2 regions of the Paenibacillus sp. FSL H7-0690 genome follow, and region 1 is predicted to be linked to the other one. Evidence: predicted binding sites of a transcription regulator. Region 1 holds the regulator's gene; the other holds the start of a gene.

Region 1 (7,058 bases):
AAATAATAAATTTGCTTTCTTTTCCATTACTCAAGCTTACATAGACATTATTGTCATCAATTTCTGTTGAGGCTATCACATTTTTATATTGTGGATATTGCGCTTTGAGTCCATCAAGTTCTGTGGGTATAAGTGTATATTTACGGCTCTCCATAGCTTCGGCTACAGAGAACATCGCTTTATCCCAGTATTCATCCAGCAGTTCACTGGAGTTCTGTTCTACATCAAGTTTTAGTGTACGTCCATCAATCATCGATTTTCCTTCTTGGGAGACGTACTGAACCAGTTCACGTAATTTCGTGCCTGGCTGGAGATCAAGTTTCAAAGTGACCTCATTGCGGTTAATACTGATATGAGAATTATTGACGCCCTCATATTGAGATACAATCTTCTGAAGTGGTTCCTGCATTGCAAACTGACGATACAAAAAGAAGCCACCAAACAATAGAGTAGCCGACAGTAGAGACGTTATCAGCACAGGTACAAGACGTAATTTCAAGAAACGTCCTCCTCTCAAAGATGACAAAATATAAAGCTCATTATAATAATTTATAGCTACTTGAGAGCTCATCAGAGAGACTGAAGTCTCTTATTGCTGTTCCTAATTACAAGTAGTAGTATATCACAGGTGTATATACTAATTTCAAAATAAATGTGAATATATTTAAAATTTAATTTTTTAAATATTTCCATCAATACCAAATAAATTCCTCACTTTCGACAAAACTGGCCTTGATTTTTAATCAATCGGCCTATTTTCGCATGTGAATTTAAGAGAATATTCGGTGATAACTACCCATTCAGTATATCACTTAGTATATCACTTTTGTACATCAAATAAATGTAAACAAGCGAACTTATAATAAGTTCGCTTGTTTACTATGCCACCCTTAATTTCCTTATGTTCAGCTTAACTTTTAGGTAAACTGTAACCTTCGCCCATTCGGGACCCATCCGAAAAGCGATAAAATTGATAATAATACCGACCGCTCTGATTATAAAAAAGCTGCCAAGCATACTCTCCGTTATATACTCCCGGCAGCAAGCGTTCAATCGTTATGTCCGGAAGATCAGCTTTGATAATGCCGCGTATTTGGGCTTCCGAGGTTCCTTTACTTAGTTCCTCAGCAAACACTGCGTCGTCGCCTTCAGCAAATTTTCCATCTACCGTAAAGCGGACCCAGACCATAAGAGCAGTCCCGGCTTCATTTTTCCCAGTTAATACCCAGTACACTGCATTTTCATCCCAAACCGATTTTTGTGCTTTGGTTACCTCTGTTAGACCCGCTCTGGTTTTGGCAACATCCTTAGCGATATCACGCTCGTTCCATTGATCTTTCATAATATAGGCATAGAACTGGATAAGTCCAAACCCCAGGAGCAGAATCAGAACTGACCCCAGGAGGATCCATTTTTTCCTTTTCTTCAAGGTACAGCTCCCTTTCTAGTAATATATCTTTTTTGATTATATAACACACCCGCGTGTTTATCCAAAATTTCATAATTTTCTAGCTTTCCCAGTCTTAAAAATGCACAAAAGGCCGCAACTTTTGCTAAAAGCAAAAAGTCACAGCCTATTATTTATTCGTTATTCTCCAGACTTAACGCTTCAATAAACCTTCGAAGGCTTCTTGCGCTTTACGCCGGATAGCTTCCTCATCCAGGGTTAAGCATTGTCCATGCTTGATGACCTGTTTACCATTCACCCACACATGCTCAACATCCTTAGCGCTAGCAGAGTAAACTGCATGAGACAACAGATCTGTGTGTGGCAGCAAATGCGGCTGATCGATATCAATAGCAATGAAATCAGCTTTCATCCCTACAGCAAGTCTGCCTACATTATTTAAAAAGATGGACTTCGCGCCATATTCTGTAGCCATACGCAGAGCTTCTGGAGCAGGGACAGCCGTTGGATCACCGCTGACACCCTTATGAATGAGAGCTGCAAGCCGCATCTCTTCAAACATATCCAAGTTATTGTTGCTTGCCGCGCCATCCGTGCCAAGAGACACCTTCACACCAGCTTTTAGAAGATCAGTAACCCGAGCCACTCCGCTAGCCAGCTTCAAATTACTGCCCGGATTATGAGATACACCCACATTATGGCGAGCCAAGATCTCAATCTCTTCATCATTTAAATGAACACCATGTGCAACTATCGAGGGACGTGTGAACATTCCAAGCTTCTCTAAGTGAGCTACAGGACGCAACCCGTAATCCGCCACATTTTGTTCCACTTCACGTTTCGTTTCGGACATATGCGTATGCATCGGTAAATCCAGATCATGCGCTGCCTGCACGAACTTAACCAGGAAGTCAGGAGGGCAAGTATAAGGGGCGTGTGGCGAGATCATAGTAGTAATTCTACCGTCAGCCTTTCCATGCCAGTTACGGGCAAAAGAAATCGCTTCCGCAAGCTTGTGATTCTGTACATCCTCTGGACATAACCCGATCACACCACGCATCAATACGGAACGGATACCTGATAACTCAGCTACCTCGGCTACTCGGTCCATATGATCATACATATCGAGGAAGGTCGTAGTTCCACCCTTCAGCATTTCCAATACAGATAAGGAGGTTCCCCAGTATACATCATCACCGGTGAACTTTTCCTCCATTGGCCACATCTTCTCCTGAAGCCACACTTGTAGCGCTAAATCATCTCCATATCCACGCAGCAAAGACATCGCCGCATGACCGTGTGTGTTTACAAGTCCAGGCATGAACAGCAGACGGCTGCCATCAACCACTTGCACTCCAGCTTCCATCTGAGGCTCTTCTTTTCCTATGTAAGTGATTAAATCATCTTCAATAGTCATATATCCACTCAGAACCGGCTCATCCGTTCCCGGAGTCAGAAAATACCCGCCCTTAATTATCGTTTTATTGTTGTTCATGTTCACTTTCTTCCTTTCCATCCCGCAAGTAATAAGCAAGACTTTGCAGATCAGTTGTAAAATCAGCTGCATGCACCCGGATATTCGGTGGTGTCTTCAGAATCACAGGGGCAAAGTTCAAAATCGCTTCAATCCCAGAAGAAATGAGGATATCTGCTACATTTTGAGCTTCTGAATCAGGTACGGTAATAATGCCAATGCGAATACCTTGCTCACGAATTGTGCTGCCTAGTTCATCCATCGGTTGCACAGTAAGGGAGTTGATCTTACGTCCAACCTTAGGAGCGTACGAATCAAATATAGCCGTGATTTTCATAGTATCTTTGAGATATGCATTGTAATTAGACAAGGCATGTCCGAGATTACCTGCTCCAACTAAAGCTACATTAAGCTGTTGATCCAGCTTCAGGATATGACGGATTTTCTCAATAAGATACGTTACATCATAGCCGATACCTTTTCTGCCGAAGTCACCAAAATATGCTAAATCCTTACGAATCTGTGCGGGATTAAGATCAAGCTTTTGCCCAAGTTCCTGAGAGGAAACTGTTAATATTTCGCGATTCTGGAGATCATTCAAAAAACGCAAGTACACAGGCAGTCTGCGAACAACGGCTTCTGATATTTTATCCGATTTCATATTTTTCCTCCTAAAAATAGTAATGTTCTTGTGAAAATCCATATTCAAACGTCTACCTCTCCTTATTAAGGACGGGACTGTAACACACCGCCCTTAAGGATAAGGAGGAGCTAAACTGAAGACGAGCGTTTTAAGAAGCGCCGCCATCCTCTAGCCATTCCGCTATGCGAGGGACCATTTGATCAGTAAGCATATGCTCCATTTTGGGACCAGGCAATGAATAAAGGAAATACTTCCCGTAATGAGATTCAATAACCCTTGTATCATAAACAATAACTATTCCACGATCCTGCGCCGTGCGAACCAGTCTTCCGAATCCCTGCTTAAAACGAATAACCGCTTGAGGAACAGATAATTTCATGAACGGATTCTTCTTCTGGGCCTGCAATAACTCCGACTTCGCTTCCGCCAACGGGTGATTCGGTGGTTGAAACGGAAGTCTCACGATGGCCAGGCAAGTCAGTGCTTCACCTGGAATATCTACACCTTCCCAGAAGCTGCTCGTCCCCAGCAATACGGATGCTGCACTGTCCTGAAAGCGGCGGATCAACTTGCTCCGGCTGCCACCTTCCACGCCTTGACCAAGCACCGTAATCTCTTGTGAGGCCAAAGCCTCTTTAAGCGGATCATATACCTGACGCAGCATTTTATAAGAAGTAAACAGAACCAGCATCCGCCCACGTGTTGTTTTAGCAGCTTCCGATAATGACTGTACGAGTGTATCGACAAATCGAGCATCGCCCACACTCCCCTTCACACTAGGAAAATCACGCGGTATAACTAGCAGTGCCTGCTCGCGATATTTAAAGGGAGATGGAAGGAGTGAGGTCATTAGACGTCCCTCTTCTGCAGCTTCGTTAAGTCCGAGATTATCAATCATAAATTGAAAAGATTTATCTACAGATAGCGTCGCCGAGGTAAGCACGATGCTTTTTTTCTTATCGAAGAACAACTCTTTAAGCTGGCTGCTAACATCCACAGGGACGGCATACAGCTGTAGGGATTTGCTGCGGTAATTTCCATTTGCCTCCAGCCAATATACTACATTATCGTCATTCAGCCCCATAAAGAATCTTACTTGCTCACGTATGGAAGCCAAATCTTTAAATAAACCGCTAATATCAGTAACAAGGCTGTCTGCTGAGGATTGGCTTTCCTGGTCACGCATCTCGTTAAGCATTTTATCACCCTTACGGATGATGTCGCTTAACGTCAGATTCATAGTGTTCTCTAGCGCAACCAATTCATCCCAATCCTTCGGCTTACGGGCAGGAAGCAACCGCATAACCAGTTGTCCCGCTTCTCCTGCCCCTGCATCACTGCGTTCCGGCAATAGGCTGAACAGCTTGTCGCTGAGTGCATCCCAGGTTTCTTTGACAGTAAGCAGATCCGGGTAGATCCGATCGATGACTCCGCTCCATTCTGAAGCCTCTTCACTGCCTGACGACTGTAATATTTGACGCAGAGCAGGGAGCTGTCCGTTTCGGCTATCTTTATACAGTCGCGATAACGTGTGTGCCACCGTGAAATGCTTCATATGCATGCCAAGATGTTTACCAGCCACATCTTCTAAATGATGTGCTTCATCAATGACAAGATGCTCGTAAGCCGGAAGCAGCTGGTGCCCAGCCTTAACATCTGCGAATAGCTTGGAGTGGTTCGTAATAACCACATCAGCAATCCCAGCTTCATGCTTGGCCCTATGATAATAACATTTGCGGAACCAAGGACAAGAACGGCCCAGACAGGAATCGGTATCGCTTGCCACCGTCTCCCAGAAATCACCGCCCCGGCCGCTTAAATTCAGCTCTTCATCATCCCCTGATTCACTTTGAGTGAGCCATACAATCATCTGAGCGGCAGTAAGCGCATCTTCCCTTGGGCTTATAAAGTCCTTTTTATTAATTTTATGCTCAAACTTACGCAGACACAAATAATGCCCTCTTCCCTTAAAAATAGCAGCTTTAAACGGAAAAGGAACTACCTGCGTTAACAAAGGGATATCCCGCTCGCGCAATTGGTCCTGCAGATTAATGGTATGAGTGCTGACCATGACTTTTTCATTGGTGCGAACGCTTTGATAAATGGCAGGCAACAAATAACCGAGCGATTTACCGGTTCCTGTGCCCGCTTCGATCAGTAGGTGTTTGTCTTCGGCAAGTGCCGTCATCACCTCATTGATCATAATATCCTGAGCTTCCCGGCTTTCATACTGCGGTAATGTGTCTTTAAGTCGTTTGGTTACTTCGTCCATATAATCAGTAAAAGATAAATTCGCTAGCGGATTCTCAGCATGCTCATCTCTAGGTGGCGCTAACTCCGTCCAATCTCCTACTGCAAGCGCTAATTGACGATAGAAAGTCAGATCACCTTCGGGCTGTAGCGTCTCCGCTTCCCGCTCTCGCAGCAGACCATCAAAGTACCAGCCCAGATCACTATCCTCTTCGGTAAACAGCTCACAGAGTCTCTGGATCGTAAGCAGCGGCAGCTCGTAGAGCTCCTCCAGACATTTCAGCAGCACTAAAGCAGTCGCAAGTGCATCACTATCTGCCTGATGCGGACGATCATGTGTCACTCCAAAATGAGCACTGACAGAGCCAAGTTGATAAGATGTGAGCGAAGGAAAGCAAATTTTCAGAAAATCAATCGTATCCAAAATCCGCCCTTGAAATGGCAAATAACCACAACGATCTAAAGCATTTTGTAAAAAATGGAAGTCAAAAGCGACATTATGCCCTACGAGCACAACATCATCCAAGAGCGGAACAAGCTCCATCATCATCTCATCCAGCTCAGGCGCATCCTTCACATCATCATCGGTAATCCCCGTCAGACCTGTTATAAAAGGAGGAATCGGCGTTCCGGGCTTGACATAGGAACCATATACCCGGGAGATGGACCGGTCTTCTTCTATAATTGCAAGGCCAACCTGGATAATTTCACCCACGGATTGGGTTCCTGTTGTTTCAAAATCAAGCACGGCAAATTTCATTATAATTCTATTCCCTTTCAATTGAGACTCTTAATCAGCATAACAGAAGTTGCGAAAAAAGGCGATGCACACCACTGGTTCAGGGGATGCATCGCTTGAATGGAAATTTCCAAAACCGTTATTCTTTTACAAAAGGGAAACCAGCTGATTTCCAAAGTGCAGCTTCCCTCCACGACGGCGGCATACCTCTAAGTTAACGTTTGGTTCCGGAAGCGCAGGGTCATGCTGCAAAGCAAGATCAAACAATTCCTGCGCTTCATTGAAACGTTCCTGTGAGGCTCGTATGCACCCTAAAGCATTATAAACCATGGCTTTCAGCTTGGTTTCCCGTATCAAGCCCAGCATATGGTTCAGATGACTCCAAGCGGCCTCACCGTCACCTTCCTGCAGATAAGAGATGGCTAAATATAATCGAGCAGCCAAGCTATCCGGGTATTGCGCAATAACTTCTTTAAACTGATCAATACACTTTCCATACATCAGCAGCTTATAATACCCCTGACCTCTTACAAAGCAATCCATA
Region 2 (7,058 bases), 2.5 Mb from region 1:
AGCCATTTGAAATGCTGAGTAATCATCGAATCCACGACACGCAAGAAAGCTTCATAGCTTGCAAAGAAACCATGGCGACCTGTCAATACGTAACCTTCAAGCAAACCTTCTGCCTGATGTTCAGACAATTGGGAATCGATAACACGGCCATAAGAAGCTAGGAATTCGTCATTCGGCTCAATCACTTGATCCAACCATTGACGTTTCGTCACTTCAAAGACAGGTCCCAGACGATTGGACATTGTTTCATCCGGTCCGAAAATTCTGAAATTGCGGTTCTCTTCGTTCAGAGAGATAACATCTTTCATGTATTTACCCAGAACGGCCATATCTTGTGCTATTACTTCACCTGGTTTGGAATTATCAAGTGCGAACTTACGGAAATTCGGTAAGTTTAGATCTTTAATTTGGTTGCCAGCATTAGTAACTGGGTTCATTCCCATACGTCTGTCGCCAGTTGGCAGAATCTCAGCAAGTTCAGCGTTCAGACGACCATTGTCATCAAATAATTCTTCTGGTCTGTAGCTGTTCATCCACTCCAATAACGCTGGAGCATGCTTCATATTTTTTTGATCCACTGGAATCGGCACCTGATGGGCACGGAAAGAGTTCTCATTCGGAACACCATCCCATTGCTTTGGACCCGTCCAGCCCTTAGGAGAACGGAAGACCAACATTGGCCAAACCGGACGCGTCAGGTCATTGTTGTCACGTGCATTCTTTTGAATCGCTTCAATTCTTTCAACGATGGTATCAAGCACCTTAGCCATTTCCGGATGCATTAGATCAGGATTTTCGCCTTCAACGAAGAACGGTTCCCAACCCATACCTTTAAAGTATGCAGTAATTTCTTCTTTGGATTGACGAGACAGAATCGTTGGGTTACTGATTTTGAAACCATTTAAGTGCAAGATCGGCAGAACTGCACCATCAGTAACTGGATTGATGAACCGGTTGGAGAACCATGAAGCCGCTAATGGGCCAGTTTCAGCCTCTCCATCACCAATAACAACAGCGGAGATTAAATCTGGATTATCCAGAATTGCACCTACACCATGGGATAGAGAATAACCTAATTCGCCACCTTCGTGGATCGATCCAGGTGTTTCAGGGGCAGCATGGGAAGCAACTCCACCTGGGAAAGAGAATTGTTTGAACAATTTCTTCAGGCCTGGGATATCTTGTGTGATTTCCGGATAAATTTCAGTATAGCTACCATCGAGATAGGAGTTCGAAACCATAACCTGACCGCCATGACCAGGGCCCTCGATGTAGAACATATTCAAATCATATTTAGTAATGACCCGATTCAAATGGGCATAAATAAAGTTCTGGCCTGGAATAGTTCCCCAGTGTCCAATGGGCTTAATCTTTACGTCTGCTTCTTTCAGCGGTTCTCTTAACAACGGATTATCTTTCAAATACAGTTGACCTACAGAGATGTAGTTAGTTGCGCGCCAGTATGCATCAAGCTTCTCTAAATAAGTTTTTGATGAGTAATCAACATCCATGGATAATACCATTTCTTCCACTCCCCAAAATTTTTTCTGTGTCTACATTGCCGTAATTTCTTCCACAAGTACATCATACCGCCGCGAAAAATTAATTCAACCTTTTCAACAAATGATACGGTCCAATTTTGTGAAAATATGAACATAGTATGAAATACAGTGTCAATTGTCTGTAAAAATACGTCAATATTAATATATATGTAAAAATATGGACTGAAGTTTGCGGGGGTATTTGCTCCTTATCCTTCATCTATTTTGCGCAAAACAAAAAAAATAAGACCGAGAAAAATTCCCCAGTCTTACTTTAATGAACGGACACAAAGGTATTAAATTTTAAGTATTTATAGTGGAAGCGCATATGGGAGAATTCAAATGGCGTGCCATTATCTAAAAAGAAAATCCCTTCCATAATGCTTACTGGCTCATTTGCCTGCAAATGCAGCAGCTCTTGATCCGTAGCCTCAGAGGGTTCTGCGGATATCGATAAAAAGGATTTGGTTACCGCCAGATTTCGTGAATCCTCCAAATAATTAAAGATAGATCCTTCAATAATGGTCTGATTTAAATTCTGCACGATTTTGATTGGGATATAACCCGTTTCAATCATAAAGGGTTCATCATCAAAAAGACGTAAGCGAATGATTTTGTAAACAAAATCATGAGGGCCTAAAAACAGATCCCGCTGTAGTTCTTCCGTTGGTGGAATGACCTCAAATTTCAAAACTTTAATCTTTGGCTTCTTCCCATTCATTTGAAAATTGTCGGTGACACCTAAATTAGAGCCTTCGTAGTTAAAAATAGATTCATTTTTTATGTATAAAGGATTTATAAATGTCCCTGAGCCACGCTTTTTAAAAATAATGCCGGCATTTGCCATTTTAGTCAGAGCACTTTTAATAGAACTACGACTCACTTGATAAGTTTCACTAAGCGTTCGTTCATCCGGTAATTTCATATCGGGAAACTGCCCAGCAAAAATTTTCATTTTTAAGTCATCAATAATTTGTTTGTAGACAAACTGTGTCATGAAGTACTCCTTTTCAGGTCGATACAAGTTTTATTTCAATCTTTACTATAACATAATAACCAGACGTTTATAATCTATCCGGCCAGCTTATTTACGTCGGCGATTTGTCATGCGATTGTACATCACTAAACCGGCAATGACCATGCCCAGCGTCCCCATACTACTTGCTGATTCAGCCTGCATACCAAACAAAATGCACAGGTTAGTGACCAAGCTTTTTGTAAGTACAGCAACAATAATTAACATCAACGGGCGCCAAATGTTGTATCTTCTCATCCAGGCAACACTCCTAATCCAATTTTCTCAAACTATTGATCGATTTCATCTATTATATCACAAGATAGTAACCGCATTCATTTCCTATAACCGTAAAGAAATCGAAGCCGATCAGCATTTTTTACTTCCCTCTATCTTTTTCTGTATTCTAGCCTAGCGAACGTGACGTCTATGCGTCATATTCGCTTTCAATTCCTCAGTTCCTCCTATCCGTCAATTACGCCTTTATTCGACTTTTGGTCTGGACTTATCCTTTTTCACGGATTATAATAACGAATGCACACCAAAAGACGAACATTAAGGCGGAAATCATGAGAAATTATATGCAAATATTCCTAGGCACTTCATTTTCTAGCCTATCCCCAAAAGAAATTCAAATTTTAAAGGATCATCTCTTCTGTATCAATTCGGATGGGATGATAGAAATGATCGTTGCACCGGAGCACGCCGACTATCAACCCTTGCTTGATGCTTATCAAGGTCAGGACAATTTTCATGTATTAGCCGAGGGCCAGTATTTTTTGCCCGGCTTTATCGATCTGCATGTCCACGCGCCACAATGGGCTCAATCTGGAACTGCATTAGATATCCCGCTCTATGATTGGCTAAATACTTATACCTTCCCACTGGAGTCTAAATTTTCGGACCTGGCTTTTGCAAAAAAAGTCTACGATGACGTGGTTGGTACTTTGCTCGCAAACGGAACCACTACAGCACTTTATTTTGCAACGGTGCATAAAGAGGCCAGTCTATTATTGGCTAAAATATGTGCGGAAAAAGGACAACGTGGACTCGTTGGAAAAGTGGTTATGGACGATCCGCAGGGAAATCCTGAGAATTACCGCGACTCCGACACCCACACCGCACTAGTGGATACGGAAGAATTTATACTAGCTGTACAAGAACTCGCTAAATCTACTAAACAAGGCGTTTATCCAGTAGTGACACCAAGGTTCATTCCAAGCTGCACTAATGAGGCTTTACAAGGCTTGGGAGAACTTGCCGCTAAATATGATACGTATGTGCAATCGCACTGTAGTGAAAGTGATTGGGCGCACGGTTATGTGCAAGAACGATTCCAAAAGAACGATGCTTTTGCCTTGCATGATTTTGGTCTGCTCAGTGATAAATCTGTCATGGCTCATTGTAATTTTTTAGATGAAAATGATGTGAATTTGTTTGCAGAGACAGGAACAGCTATTGCGCATTGTCCGATATCCAACGCGTATTTTGCCAATAGTGTCATTCCGATCGCTGACTTCCATGCCAAAGGCGTTGAGATTGGTTTAGGCTCTGATATTTCCGGAGGTTTTTCACCTAGTCTCTTCGACAACATTAGACAAGCCGTAATGTCTTCAAGAATGCTGGAGGATGGTGTGAATCCCTCACTTTCTGCACAAAACCGCGGAGTACCGGGATCACGAATTACGATCCATGAATCCTTTTATCTTGCTACCGCTGGCGGCGGAGAAAGCTTAAGCTTACCTATCGGCCGGTTACTAGAAGGTTATGCATGGGATGTTCAAATAATCGATACGAAAGTACCCTCGGCGAAATTGCCCGTCTTTGATGAGAATGAAGATTTGCAAGATATTTTTCAAAAGATAATGTATCTGGCTAGACCTGAAAATATCCGTGAAGTCTGGGTACAGGGTGAAAAAGTTCATTCGCGTTAAAGATTAATTAAACTAGAAAACTTAAGGTGGGCATCGGAGTGAAAACACAAGTAAACGTACAAGAGCAAGCACATTTGGAATCACAGCTACTAACTGTCCTACCCGATGAAAAAGTTTCATTTAGTAAATCCGTCATTCTCGGCTTTCAACATGTATTGGCTATGGATGTCTATGTAGTGCCATTCCTTATTGCGATGTTAATCGGCTTACAGCCCAATCAGTCCAGCGCGTTAATCCAATCCACCTTTATTGCCGCAGGACTTGCAACGATTGTGCAAACCTATTTCTGTATGAAGCTGCCTATCGCTCAAGGTCCTTCTTATGTTCCGCTGGGTGCGATCGTCAGTATTTATGCAGCTAGTGGTGGCGGAGAGCTCGGTTGGAGCTCCGTGTTAGGTGCCAGCTTAATCGGGGCCAGCCTGGTTATTATTTTGGGTTATGCGGGGATTTTTAATAAAATCGTTAAAACCTTTATTCCGCCTATCGTAGGTGGCACAATCATTTTCATTGTAGGTCTATCTTTATTGCCTGTTGCGATCAGAGATAATATCTACGGAGCCTCTGGGGCTTCAATTAATCAAAATGTATTATTAGCCCTTATTTCAGGTGCTACACTGCTTATTTTTGTGGTTCTCGGTACTTTGTTCCGTAATAAAGGATCTGTCTTCCGAATTCTTTCCGTAATGATGGCGTTAGTAGTCGGATGTATTTCGGCTAATATTATGGGCGTTTTAGATTTCTCAGCGATAAGTAGTGCCAAGTGGTTTAGCATGCCGCGGATCGCTTTTGTTGATTTCGGCTTTTCCTTCAATTTTTCAGCTATTATCACCATGGTTATTATTTATATCGTGCTGCTGGCTGAAACAACAGGCACCTGGTTTGCGGTCAGCAATGTAATCAATAAACCTTTGACAGACAAAAATATTAACCGCGGCGTAATTGGAGAAGGAATTGGCTGTCTTATTGCGTCTGTGCTCGGTTCGACTCCTGTTACAGGTTATTCAACTAATGCAGGGATCATCTCCATTACAGGTGTTGCCAGCCGCCGGGTCTTTCTCGCTGTAGGAGGATGGTTTGTCCTCTTTGGTTGTTCCGGTAAACTCGCCGCTTTGATCTCTTCCATTCCATCCGCTGTAATCGGCGGCGTCTTCGCCATCATCTGCGGCATCATCGCAATTAATGGTGTGCAAGTAATGAAAAATGTAACCATCGGCGAAAAAGAAATGTACATTATTGCCTTACCAATGATCATCACCTTGGCTTTGGTACTCATTCCTGGTGACTACTTGAACTCTTTGCCTACATTCGTACAGTATTTATTAGGCTCACCTATCCTAGCTGCTTCATTGGCAGCAATATTATTGAATAAATTATTACCTAGTGGAAAATAGAACATAAAAAGGAGCAGCCTCTTATTGATCCTTTTTTATCCCCGCGAATAAGCCGAGCTTTGTATGCTACCTTCTGGAATTCCTTAAACAAAAGACACCCATCGAGGTGTCTTTTGTTTAAGGACATGATTACTTTTTACTTGAGTTCATCCATAAAACCGCCTTACCATATGACCTCACAATTTTAATACAAATATCCATATGTCCCTTGATTATATTTAATAAACTAGGATTCCTCCAAAATAACGGAGATTATCAACGCATTGAATTATTCCCTGAAATATATTATGATACGTTTAAACAATTAAACATTATAACGGAGGGAGTTATGAACGAATCTAATAGTAATCAGAAGGCGATTCATATTTTCGAGAATTTAAGCCCCTATTTCCAAGGCTTGGGAGATCCTATTCGTCAGCAAATCATTGCATTGCTGATCGACAAAGAGAGTATGAATGTGAGCCAAATTGCAGAGCATATCCCCATGTCCCGGCCTACAGTCTCTCATCATCTGAAAATATTACGGCAAGCAGGGCTGCTTAAGGTTCAGAAGAAGGGCACGGAAATGTTCTACAGACTTGAGTTTGACGAAGCGATAGCGCTTATGAAACAACTTGTCCATTTCGTTGAAGAGGAATGCCAGTGCTAATGCCATTAACCTGACTAGCACTTGTCATTCCTATTTTTTTAAGCGATATGTCAAATAACTTAAACATATAAACATTTAAACGGAGGTTGCAGATATGCATAGGAAAAAGGTACTTATTGTAGGAGGATACGGTGCCGTCGGCAGACAAATTGCTCAAATATTACACGATCGACATCCCGATCTCGAGATTATATTGGGAGGAAGGTCACCGCAAAAAGCAGCACCTTTTGAGTCCACACGGGTACAAACAGTCGTAGTTGATAATAATGCGGATGATCCACTGCTTTATGCAGGCGATAATGTATCGCTAATCATCAATTCCGTCAACGATCTGCAGGATCGGCTACTTATGTCTGCAGTTAGAAGAAAAATCCCACTGATCGATCTTACTCGCTGGACAGAGATATTCCAACAATCAATCACAAAGTTAGAAAAAACAGACCTCTATGCTCCTATCGTGCTTTCTTCGGGATGGATGGCGGGAACTGCTTCGCTGTTCGCCATGCTGCACTCGGCCACACTTCAAAA

Evidence for each region. The regulator Rex, encoded in region 1, represses fermentation and respiration genes when NADH is low (regulators of the CRP and FNR family bind a similar motif). The targets are predictions, from matches to a motif close to TTGTGAAATATTTCACAA.
Region 2: the regulator Rex is predicted to act here: its motif matches at 1,640-1,657, upstream of MHI32_RS01105 (phosphoketolase family protein).

The regions. Positions count from the first base shown of each region.
Region 1 covers NZ_CP150281.1:4,673,847-4,680,904, forward strand. The annotation lists gene MHI32_RS20600 (hypothetical protein) at 1-499, opposite strand, end outside; gene MHI32_RS20605 (DUF5590 domain-containing protein) at 911-1,429, opposite strand; gene MHI32_RS20610 (amidohydrolase) at 1,602-2,903, opposite strand; gene MHI32_RS20615 (redox-sensing transcriptional repressor Rex) at 2,890-3,543, opposite strand; gene dinG (ATP-dependent DNA helicase DinG) at 3,674-6,535, opposite strand; gene MHI32_RS20625 (hypothetical protein) at 6,662-7,058, opposite strand, start outside.
Region 2 covers NZ_CP150281.1:227,972-235,029, reverse strand. The annotation lists gene MHI32_RS01105 (phosphoketolase family protein) at 1-1,523, opposite strand, end outside; gene MHI32_RS01100 (GntR family transcriptional regulator) at 1,816-2,538, opposite strand; gene MHI32_RS01095 (hypothetical protein) at 2,626-2,814, opposite strand; gene guaD (guanine deaminase) at 3,126-4,490, shown strand; gene MHI32_RS01085 (solute carrier family 23 protein) at 4,529-5,881, shown strand; gene MHI32_RS01080 (metalloregulator ArsR/SmtB family transcription factor) at 6,210-6,530, shown strand; gene MHI32_RS01075 (saccharopine dehydrogenase) at 6,625-7,058, shown strand, end outside.